3 regions of the Streptomyces sp. BB1-1-1 genome follow, and region 2 is predicted to be linked to each of the others. Evidence: riboswitches for the same ligand, from Rfam matches in the RefSeq annotation. Region 2 holds a riboswitch; each other region holds the start of a gene.

Region 1 (3,557 bases), 950 kb from region 2:
TGGTCTTCACCGGGTTCGGTCAGTGGACCGGCCTGAAGATCGGCGCGCTGGCCCTGCACGACGTGCCGCCTGGCGCCAACCCGGACGTGGGTGACTTCCTGTGGGGCGTCCCGACGGCGGCACTGATCGCGGTGCTGATCACGCTGGGCCGCGAGCTGGGCCACCGGACCGTCTCCTGGACGCGGCACCGCACGGCCCTGCGCACCGTCGCCTGCGCCACGGCGGTCGGCGGCTGCCTCGCCGCGTACGCGCTGATCACCGGCCGTTCCCCGGCGGAGGCGGCGCTGTCCGGACAGGCGACCCTGGCCCGGCTCGCCGCGGACCCGCACGCCTGGTCCGTGGGCGCGCTGGTCGCGCTCGTCGCCTGCAAGGGGCTGGCCTGGGGCATCGCGCTGGGCAGTCTGCGCGGCGGCCCGATCTTCCCGGCCGTACTGCTGGGCACGGCGACCGCCATGGCCTGCTCCGGCCTGCCCGGTTTCGGCGCGACCCCGGCCCTCGCCCTCGGCATCTCCGCCGCGGCGGCCGCGGTGACCGGGCTGCCGCTGGCCAGCGCGGTGCTGGCGGTGCTGCTGGTGGGCGGGGACGCGTACGACCAGATGCCGCTGATCGTCACCGCGTCGGTGGTCGCCTTCGTCGTCACCCAGCTGGTCCGCCGGACAGAGCCGGGAGCGGGAGCGGAACCGCCGAAAGCGGCACCGGAGACGGCACGGTGACCGAGCGCCGGGCCACCACCACGGGGACGGGCGGCACCCGACCGCGTACCGCCTGGCGCGCGGTTCGGCCCTGGCTCGTGCGGGCCGGCATCGCGGCGGCCACGGTCGTGGCCTACTTCGTCCTCCCCCTCGACCATCTGGGCCCGCGGCGTCCCGTACTGAGCTGGCTGCTGTTCGCCCTGGTGCTGACGTTCGTGGCCGTGATGCTGCTCCGTCAGATCCGTCACGTGCTCCTCGACCGCCCGGAGACCCGGCCCGGTGTGGTCATCCCCCTGCTGATCATCCTGTCCGTGCACGTCTTCTCGGCCGCGTACTACGCCCTCGCCAAGCAGCCGGGCGAGTTCACCGGTCTGCGCACCCGCGTCGACGCCCTGTACTTCACCGTGGTCACGCTCGCCACCGTCGGCTACGGGGACATCACCCCGCGGGGCCAGGCGGCGCGGATCGTGACCGTCCTGCAGATCGCCTACAGCTTCGTGTTCCTCACCGCCGCCGCGACCGCGCTGACCACCCGGGCGCGCGACATGGTGGTCCGGCGGACCGAGCGGGACCGGCCCGACTGACGGCGGCCGAAGGCGTGGTGCGGACGGCCGTTTCCGCAGGACCGAGGCCTGTTCGCCGGGCCGGCCGGACCGGAGGCCCGCTTGTCACCACCCCGGTGGGAGCACTACTGTCGCCACGCCTTGGTGAACGGGAAATCCGGTGTGATGCCGGTGCGGCCCTCGCCACTGTGAATCGGGAAGTCCGGCTCCGGCCCTCGCGGGCAGCCACTGGGTACTCGTACCCGGGAAGGCGGAGCACGGGCGGTGGTACCCGTAAGCCAGGAGACCGGCCAAGGCGCGTCGTCCATCCACGAGGTGCTGGAGAGGGTCTGCTGAGCCATGCACATAGCCGAGGGCTTTCTGCCACCGGCGCACGCGATCGCCTGGGGTGTCGCGTCCGCGCCGTTCGTCGTCCACGGAGTACGGTCACTCACCCGTGAGGTCAGGGAGCACCCGGAGAGCACCTTGCTCCTCGGTGCCTCCGGAGCCTTCACGTTCGTTCTGTCGGCCCTGAAACTGCCCTCTGTCACGGGCAGTTGCTCGCACCCGACCGGCACCGGTCTGGGTGCCATTCTCTTCCGGCCGCCGATCATGGCGGTGCTGGGCACCATCACCCTGCTCTTCCAGGCGCTGCTGCTGGCGCACGGCGGGCTGACCACGCTCGGCGCCAACGTCTTCTCGATGGCGATCGTGGGCCCCTGGGCCGGCTACGCCGTCTACCGGCTGCTGCGCCGCTACGACGTGCCGCTGATGGTCGCGGTGTTCTTCGGGGCGTTCGTCGCCGACCTGTCGACCTACTGCGTCACCAGCGTGCAGCTGGCGCTGGCGTTCCCGGACCCGAGCAGCGGGTTCCTGGGCGCGCTCGGCAAGTTCGGGTCCATCTTCGCGGTCACGCAGATCCCGCTCGCGGTCAGCGGGGGCCTGCTCACGGTCATCGTGATGCGGCTGCTGGTGCAGTCCAGCAAGGGCGAACTCACCCGGCTGGGCGTGCTGTTGACGAAGACGGGGACCAAGGAACAGGCGGTGGCCCGATGAGCCGCAACGCGAAGATCAACGCCCTGCTGCTGCTCGCCGTGGCCGCGCTCGCGGTGCTGCCGCTGGTGCTGGGTCTCGGCGACCACAAGGAGGAGCCGTTCGCCGGTGCCGACGCCGAGGCGGAGACGGCGATCACGGAGATCGAGCCGGACTACGAGCCGTGGTTCTCGCCGCTGTACGAGCCGCCGTCCGGGGAGATCGAGTCGGCGCTGTTCGCGGTGCAGGCCGCGATCGGCGCGGGTGTGCTGGCCTACTACTTCGGGCTGCGCCGGGGCCGGCGGCAGGGCGAGGAGCGGACGGCGGCGGCGCTGCGGGACGCTCCCGAAGGGGACTGAGTGCTGCCGATCGACGCGGCGGCGCACAGCAGTCGCTGGCGCCGCCGCCATCCCGTGGACAAGGCCGTGCTCGGGCTGGGGCTGACCGTCCTCGCGATCTCGCTGCCGCCCTGGCCGGGCGCGGCGCTGGTGCTGGTGACGGCGCTGGCCGTGCTGCTCGGCCCGGCGGGTGTGCCCGGGCGCCGGCTGTGGCGGGCGTACCGCGTGCCGTTGGGCTTCTGCGTGACCGGGGCGCTGCCGCTCCTGGTGCAGGTCGGCGGCCCGGGCGGGTTCCTGACGGCGGCGGACGGCGGCCCGGTGCGCGCCGGTGAGCTGCTGCTGCGCACCTCGGCGGCCTCCCTCGGGGTGCTGCTCTTCGCGTTCACCACGCCGATGTCCGACCTGCTGCCCCGCCTGGTGCGGGCCGGGGTGCCCGCGCCGGTGGTCGACGTGGCGCTGGTGACGTACCGGATGAGCTTCCTGCTGCTGGACTCCGTGCGCCGGGTGCGGGAGGCGCAGGCCGCGCGGCTGGGCCACACCACCCGGGCCGCCGCCTGGCGTTCGCTCGGCGGGCTCGGCGCCACGGCGTTCGTGCGGGCCTTCGACCGGGCGGCGCGGCTGCAGTCGGGGCTCGCCGGGCGCGGCTACGACGGCACGCTGCGCGTCCTGGTGCCCGAGGCCCGCGTCTCCGTGCCCTTCACGGCGGCGAGCGTCGCGCTGCTGGCGGTGCTGGCCGCCCTCACCCTCGTACTGGAAAGGCCGCTGTCGTGAGCGAGACGATCGAGAGGGGCGATGCGGCCGCGTCGTTCCTGGTCGCCCTGCGGGGCGTGTCCTTCGCGTACGAGGAGGGCCCGGCCGTGCTCACCGGCCTGGACTTCGCGGTGCGCGAGGGGCGGGCGCTCGCGCTGCTGGGCCGCAACGGCAGCGGCAAGACCACGCTGATGCGGCTGCTC
Region 2 (3,557 bases):
GCGAGTCGAAGGGCAGGCGCAGCTGGAAGAAGACGTCCTGGAGGCCCATCGCGCCCAGGCCCACCGGGCGCCAGCGGGCGTTGGAGCGGCCCGCCTGCCCGGTCGGGTAGAAGTTGATGTCGACGACCCGGTCCAGGAAGGTGACGGCGGTGCGGACGGTGGCGTCCAGACGCTCCCAGTCGATGTCGCCCTTGGCCACGTCGACCAACGCGCCGAGGTTGACCGAGCCCAGGTTGCAGACCGCCGTCTCCCCGTCGTCCGTGACCTCCAGGATCTCCGTGCAGAGGTTGGAGGAGTGGACGACGTGCCCGGGCTCGGCGGTCTGGTTGGCGGTGCGGTTGGCGGTGTCCTTGAAGGTCATCCAGCCGTTGCCGGTCTGCGCGAGGGTGCGCATCATGCGGCCGTACAGCTCACGGGCGGGGAGGGTCTTGCGGGCGAGCCCCGCCGCCTCGGCCCCGCGGTACGCCGCGTCGAACTCCTCGCCCCACAGGTCGACCAGCTCGGGCACGTCGGCGGGCGAGAACAGCGACCACTGTCCGTCGGCGTCCACCCGGCGCATGAACTCGTCCGGCACCCAGTGGGCGAGGTTCAGGTTGTGCGTGCGGCGGGCGTCCTCACCGGTGTTGTCCCGCAGCTCCAGGAACTCCTCGACGTCCGCGTGCCAGGTCTCGAGGTAGACCGCCGCCGCGCCCTTGCGCCGGCCGCCCTGGTTCACGGCGGCGACCGAGGCGTCCAGCGTCTTCAGGAAGGGGACGATGCCGTTGGAGTGCCCGTTGGTGCCGCGGATCAGCGAACCCCGGGCGCGGACGCGGGAGTAGGCGATGCCGATGCCGCCGGCGTGCTTGGAGAGGTTGGCGACCTGGTGGAAACGGTCGTAGATGGAGTCCAGCTCGTCCTTGGGGGAGTCCAGGAGGTAGCAGGACGACATCTGGGCGTGCCGGGTGCCGGAGTTGAACAGGGTGGGGGAGGAGGGCAGGTAGTCGAGGCGGCTCATCAGCCCGTACAGCGCGGCCACCTCGTCGACCGCACGCGTGGTGTCGCCCTCGGCGAGTCCGGCGGCCACCCGCAGCATGAAGTGCTGGGGCGTCTCGACGACCTTGCGGGTGATCGGGTGCCGGAGCAGGTAGCGGCTGTACACGGTGCGCAGGCCGAAGTAGCCGAAGCGGTCGTCGGCGACCGGGTCGATCAGCGCGTCCAGGCGGTCCGCGTGCAGCCGTACGAACTCGGCGGTGCGGTCGGCGATCAGGCCCTCGCGGTGACCGGTGGTGACCGACCCGGTGAACGAGGTGACGCCCTGGGAAGCGGCCTCGGCGCGGATGCCGATGGTCAGCAGCCGGGCGGCCAGCCTGGAGTAGACCGGGTCCTCCGAGATGAGCCCGGCCGCCGCCTCCGTGGCGAGCTCCCGCAGCTCGGACTCGTCCGCACGGGCGGACCGGCCGCGCAGTGCGGCGGCGGCGACCCGGCCCGGGTCGGCGCCGGGGAGGTCGGCGGTCAGCTCGGTCAGGATCCGCAGCAACGCGGCACCGGGCCCGTCGGGCTCCTCGGTCACCGGGGTCGCTGAAGTCGTCGCCGGGGTCGCTGAAACCGGGTCGGCTGGCGCGATGGTCACGTGGGGGCACTCCCTCGCTCGGCACGGGGCCTGGGGGAGGGCATGGGCAGCTCACGAGCGCACGCGGCGTCGCGTCCACCGGCCCACTCCACGAGGCCCGGACGTCAGGCACCCGGACCGGGACGGTACGGGCGCACTGTCGGCAGGTCCTCGGACTGGACATGCGTGTGCACACGTGCGGAGACGCGCGGATACACACAAGTACACCGTTGCGGGACAGTTCCGGATTCGCACCGGATTCCCCTGCGGCGACAGCGAGCACGAGCATACATCTTGTGCCGGGTTCGGCGAGCACCCCCAGATGTTGTGTCGCGGAGGAGCCGTCGAGAGGTGGCGCTGGTGTCAGAGCGTCAGTTCATAGGTGAGGAGCGTGATGTCGTCGAGCTCCGGCAGCGGGTTCCAGTCGCGGTCGGGCGTGCGGGTGAAGCCCATCCGTTCGTAGAGGCGGTGGGCGGTGCGCATGGTGCGCTGGGTGGACAGCACCACGCGCGCGCAGCCCTCGACGGCCCGGGACCGGTCGACGCAGGACCGTACGAGGGCCTCGCCCACCCCGCGTCCGCGTGCCTCGCGGGCGACGGCGAGCATCCGTATCTCGGCCTCGCCGGGCCGGGCGATGTCGGCCATGGGGCCGCCGGACGGCACGAAGGTCACGCCGCCGAGCACCCGGCCGTCCGCCGCGGCGACCAGCACCTCGGCGGCCGCCGCACGCTTGGCGACGTTCCTCAGCTCGCCGAGGTACGCGTCGCTCTCCCCGAAGTCGAGGAGGCCGTCGCGCAGATAGGCCTGCGCGGTGATCTCACCGAGGGTGCCGTACTCGTCCGTCGCCGCCTGCCGGATCACGAAGTCCATGGCGCCGAGTGTGCCGTACGGGTACGACAACGGGCCGCCGGATTTCTCCGACGGCCCGCCGCGTAGCAGGGATGGCGATCAGTGCGAGGTGCCCGCCGTGGCCGGCGGCAGCTCCACCTCGACGCCGGGGTCGCCCGCGTCCGCCGTGTAGTCGCCGGGCTTCGTCTCGTCGACGCCGTCGGGGGCCTTCAGCGCCCGCATGACGAAGGTCAGGACCACGGTGACCAGGACGTTCAGCACGAAGGCGGTGAGGCCGATGTAGCCGATCTCGCCGATGCCCGGGATCTCCTCGGACGAGCCGCCGAAGTGCTTCTGCGTCGGCGAGGCGACACCGTAGGCGGCGACCGTGCCGTAGACCATGCCGACCGCCCAGCCGCCGAGCAGCGCCCAGCGGTGGAACCAGCGGGTGAACAGGCCGCCGACCAGGGCCGGGAAGGTCTGCAGGATCCAGATGCCGCCGAGCAGCTGGAAGTTGATCGCGACCGTCTTGTCCATGCCCAGGACGAAGACCAGCGCGCCCACCTTCACCAGCAGGGACGTCAGCTTGGAGACCTTCGTCTCCTGGGCCGGGGTGGCGTCCGGCTTGATGAAGTCCTTGTAGATGTTGCGGGTGAAGAGGTTCGCGGCCGCGATCGACATGATCGCCGCCGGGACCAGGGCCCCGATGCCGATCGCCGCGAAGGCCACGCCGGCGAACCAGTCCGGGAACATGTTCTCGAACAACTGCGGGATCGCCAGCTGCCCGTTCTCCACCTTCACCCCCGCCGCGATCGCCATGAAGCCTAGCAGCGCGAGCAGGCCGAGCATCAGCGAGTACAGCGGCAGGATCGTGGTGTTGCGCCGGATCACCTCACGGCTGCGCGAGGACAGCGTCGCGGTGATCGAGTGCGGGTACATGAAGAGCGCGAGCGCCGAGCCGAGCGCCAGGGTGGCGTACGTCCACTGGCCGCCGTGGTCCGGCACCAGCCCGCCCTTGCCCGACTCGTCGAACTTGTCGCCCGCCGCGGCGAAGATGTCGTCGAACCCGCCGAGCTTGATCGGGATGTAGATGATCGCCACCGCGATCACGATGTAGATCAGCGTGTCCTTGACGAACGCG
Region 3 (3,557 bases), 3.7 Mb from region 2:
GAGGGTCTTCTCGCGGGCGAACCGCACCCGCACGGGCAGCACTCCGAGCCCGTCCACGTGCCCGGCCCGGGACTCGACCTCGTCCTCGATGTGCTCGCCGAGCAGCTGGAAGCCGCCGCAGATGCCCAGCACGGGCCGCTGTTCGGCCACCCTGCGCGCGATGGCGTCCGCGAGCCCCCGCTCCCGCAGCCACTGAAGCGCCCGGACCGTCCCGCGCGTCCCCGGCACGATCACGAGGTCCGCGTCGGCCAGCTCCTCCGGCCGGTCCACGAACCGCACCACGACACCCGGCTCGGCGGCGAGCGCGTCCACGTCCGTGAAGTTGGACATCAGCGGGATCGCGCAGACAGCGACCCGCAGCACGTCCTCGCCGACCGGCGGCGCGACGACCGACTCGCGCACCGTCCCGCGCAGGGAGACGCGCAGTCCATCCTCCTCGTCGATGCCGAGCCCGTGTCGGAACGGCAGGACGCCGTACGTGTGCCGTCCGGTGAGCCCGTGCAGCATCTCGAGACCCGGTTCCAGCAGCGACACGTCACCCCGGAACTTGTTGACGAGGAACCCGGCGACCAGTGCCTGGTCCTCGGGCGCGAGCAGCGCCACCGTCCCGAAGCACGAGGCGAAGACCCCGCCCCGGTCGATGTCGCCCACCACGAGCACGGGCAGCCCGGCACCCCGGGCGATCCCCATGTTCACGATGTCCGTCCGGCGCAGGTTGATCTCGGCCGGACTGCCCGCCCCCTCACAGATCACCGCGTCATACGTGCCCCGCAGCTCGGCCAGACAGTCGAGCACCGTGCCGAGCAACTGCCGCTGCCGCCCGCCGTGGTAGCCGCGGGCGCTCATCTCGCCGACCGGCTTGCCGAGCAGCACGACCTGGCTGCTGCGCTCGCCGCCCGGCTTGAGCAGCACCGGGTTCATCAGCGCGGTCGGCTCCACGCGGCACGCCTGGGCCTGCATGGCCTGCGCCCGCCCGATCTCTGCGCCCTCGCGGGTGACGAAGGAGTTGAGCGACATGTTCTGCGCCTTGAAGGGCGCGACCTTGACGCCCTGCCGCACCAGCCAGCGGCAGATCCCGGCGGTGACGACGCTCTTGCCGGCGTCGGAGGTGGTGCCGGCGACGAGGAGGCCACCGTTCATGACGTACGTCCCTTCTTGAGGAGGCGACCGCTCACGACGTACGCCCCTTCCCGACGGCCCCGCGCGCGATCAGCCGCGCGCCCGCGCACACGCCGAGCGCCAGCCAGCCCACGCGCCGGGAGAGCCGGACGGCCCGGTCGATGTCGCCGGAGCCGGCCCGGACGGCGCGTCCCGCCGCCCCGTTGAGGACGGGCCGGTGCTCCACCCGCCCGCCGTAGGAGAGCGTTCCGCCGAGCCGCACGCCCAGGGCGCCCGCGAACGACGCCTCCACGGGGCCCGCGTTGGGGCTCGGGTGCTGTGCGGCGTCGGCGCGCCAGGCCCGTACGGCGCCGCGCGGATCGCCGCCGGCCACGGTGGTCAGTACGGCGGTCAGCCGGGCGCCCGGCCAGCCCGCGAGGTCGTCGAGGCGGGCCGAGGCCCAGCCGTACCGCCGGTACCTGGGGGACTTGTGGCCGACCATGGCGTCCAGGGTGTTCACGGCCCGGAAGCCGAGCAGTCCGGGCACTCCGCCGACCGCGCCCCACACCAGGGCGCCCACGACCGCGTCCGAGGTGTTCTCGGCGACGGACTCCACGACGGCCCGGGCGATCCCGTCGGCGTCCAGCGCCTGCGGGTCCCGCCCGCACAGGTGCGGCAGCCGCGTCCGGGCCGCCTCGACGTCGCCGGCCTCCAGGGCACGGCCGATCGCGCGGGCCTCACGGGCGAGCGAGGTGCCGCCGACGACGGCCCAGGTGGCGGCGCCGGTCAGGGCGACGGAGGCGGCGGGGGAGCGGCGTACGGCGCGTGTGGCGGCCGTTCCGAGGGCGGCGGCGCCTCCGGCGCACACGGCGGTGTGCAGCGCGCCCCAGCCCCGGTGGTCCCGCCACAGCACCCGTTCCACGGCACCGGCGGCACGGCCGAACGCGGCGACCGGATGTCCGCGGCGCGGGTCGCCGAGGAGGAGGTCACCGAGAAGGCCGGCGGCGGCGCCGTACGCGAAGACGCGTTCGGCGCGCACGGCTCAACCGGCCGTGGGGCGGGAGAGCGTGTCGCTGGTGTACCCGGAACCGGTGTACCCGGGACCGCTGTGCCTGGAACCGCAGCCGCGCATGGCGATATGTCCTCACTCAGGGTGTCCGCGCCCTGGTTAGAAGAGACCGGCGGTGAGAGTTCCTGGCTCCCGGGGGCTGTACCCCGGTCACAGTGGCGGGACCGCGCCGGATTCGCACCGGGCTTCCTCTCCTGCCGCCGTATTGGCTCCGGCAGTCCACCACGGCCCGCGAACACCCGTCAACCTGGCGTTGACCTGCGGCGGGGGAGTGTGCGAAGCCCCACACACGGGCGGTGTGCGCCGGCACGAGAAGAGGCGGGGCGCGGGACGGTCGGTGTCCGTCCCGCGCCCCGCCTCACAAGGGGATGCGCGCGGTGCCCGCGCGTGGTCGCTCAGGCGACGATCAGGTAGATGCCGTACGCCACTGCGGCCGCGCAGGCCGCGAAGCAGGCGTACGCGCCGGTGACCGCGAGGGCCGCGGAGCCGCCCTGTGCGGCCGCCCGCTCCTGGCGGGAGAGGCCGACGATGCCGAGGGTGAACAGGCCCACCAGGGCCACGGTGGCCACGAGGCTGACCCCGAAGACGGAGCCGAGAGCTGCCCAGTCGATGCTCATGGAGTTCGCTTTCCTTCGTACCCGGGGCGCGGGCTCAGACGGAGGTGGTGGCCGAGGGGGCCTTGGAGTCGGACGCGGAGCCCGGGGCACCGGCCGCGGCCAGGTCCTCGGTCACGCCCGCCGGGGGCGGGGAGACGGCGGCCATCGCCGTGGTCACCACACCGGCCTCCTCGGGCTCGTCGACGACGTTGGTGTGGTCGACGATCTCGCGCCGGGAGAGCTTCCAGATGGCGGCGCTGGAGGCGACCAGGAAGACCGCGACGAGCGCGGTGCCCCAGTCACCCAGGCCGCAGACCCACTCGGCGATCGCGGCGACCAGGGCCGCGGCCGGCAGGGTCAGGCCCCAGGCGACGAACATCCGGGTGGCCGTGGACCAGCGCACCACGCCGCCCTTGCGGCCGAGGCCCGCGCCCATCACCGCGCCGGAGACCGAGTGCGTGGTGGAGAGGGAGAAGCCGAGGTGGGAGGAGGCCAGGATGACCGTCGCGGCGCTGGTCTGGGCGGCGAAGCCCTGCTGCGGCTGGAGGTCGGTCAGGCCCTTGCCCATGGTGCGGATGATGCGCCAGCCGCCGAGGTAGGTGCCGAGCGCGATGGCGATGCCCGCGGAGAGGATGACCCACATGGGCGGGTCGGAGTCGGGGGCGAGCGAGCCGCCGGCGACCAGGGCGAGGGTGATGATGCCCATCGTCTTCTGGGCGTCGTTGGTGCCGTGGGCCAGCGAGACCAGCCCGGCGGAGGCGATCTGCCCGGCGCGGTAGCCCTTGGCGGCGGCC

The links. Region 2 has a riboswitch for cobalamin ahead of RI578_RS13375 (ribonucleoside-diphosphate reductase subunit alpha). Riboswitches for the same ligand answer to the same signal wherever they lie in the genome.
Region 1: it holds a riboswitch for cobalamin, as region 2 does, so the genes downstream of both, RI578_RS09025 (energy-coupling factor ABC transporter permease) here and RI578_RS13375 (ribonucleoside-diphosphate reductase subunit alpha) in region 2, are expected to answer to the same signal.
Region 3: it holds a riboswitch for cobalamin, as region 2 does, so the genes downstream of both, RI578_RS30210 (cobalamin biosynthesis protein) here and RI578_RS13375 (ribonucleoside-diphosphate reductase subunit alpha) in region 2, are expected to answer to the same signal.

The regions. Positions count from the first base shown of each region.
Region 1 is NZ_CP134203.1:1,964,328-1,967,884, forward strand. Features, by position in the region: gene RI578_RS09015 (chloride channel protein) at 1-713, shown strand, start outside; gene RI578_RS09020 (potassium channel family protein) at 791-1,276, shown strand; cobalamin riboswitch at 1,381-1,565, shown strand; gene RI578_RS09025 (energy-coupling factor ABC transporter permease) at 1,595-2,290, shown strand; gene RI578_RS09030 (energy-coupling factor ABC transporter substrate-binding protein) at 2,287-2,625, shown strand; gene cbiQ (cobalt ECF transporter T component CbiQ) at 2,626-3,375, shown strand; gene RI578_RS09040 (ATP-binding cassette domain-containing protein) at 3,372-3,557, shown strand, end outside.
Region 2 is NZ_CP134203.1:2,914,619-2,918,175, reverse strand. Features, by position in the region: gene RI578_RS13375 (ribonucleoside-diphosphate reductase subunit alpha) at 1-1,609, opposite strand, end outside; cobalamin riboswitch at 1,733-1,894, opposite strand; gene RI578_RS13370 (GNAT family N-acetyltransferase) at 1,952-2,458, opposite strand; gene mctP (monocarboxylate uptake permease MctP) at 2,537-3,557, opposite strand, start outside.
Region 3 is NZ_CP134203.1:6,605,458-6,609,014, forward strand. Features, by position in the region: gene RI578_RS30205 (cobyric acid synthase) at 1-1,140, opposite strand, end outside; gene RI578_RS30210 (cobalamin biosynthesis protein) at 1,172-2,137, opposite strand; cobalamin riboswitch at 2,266-2,407, opposite strand; gene RI578_RS30215 (hypothetical protein) at 2,563-2,784, opposite strand; gene RI578_RS30220 (anion permease) at 2,819-3,557, opposite strand, start outside.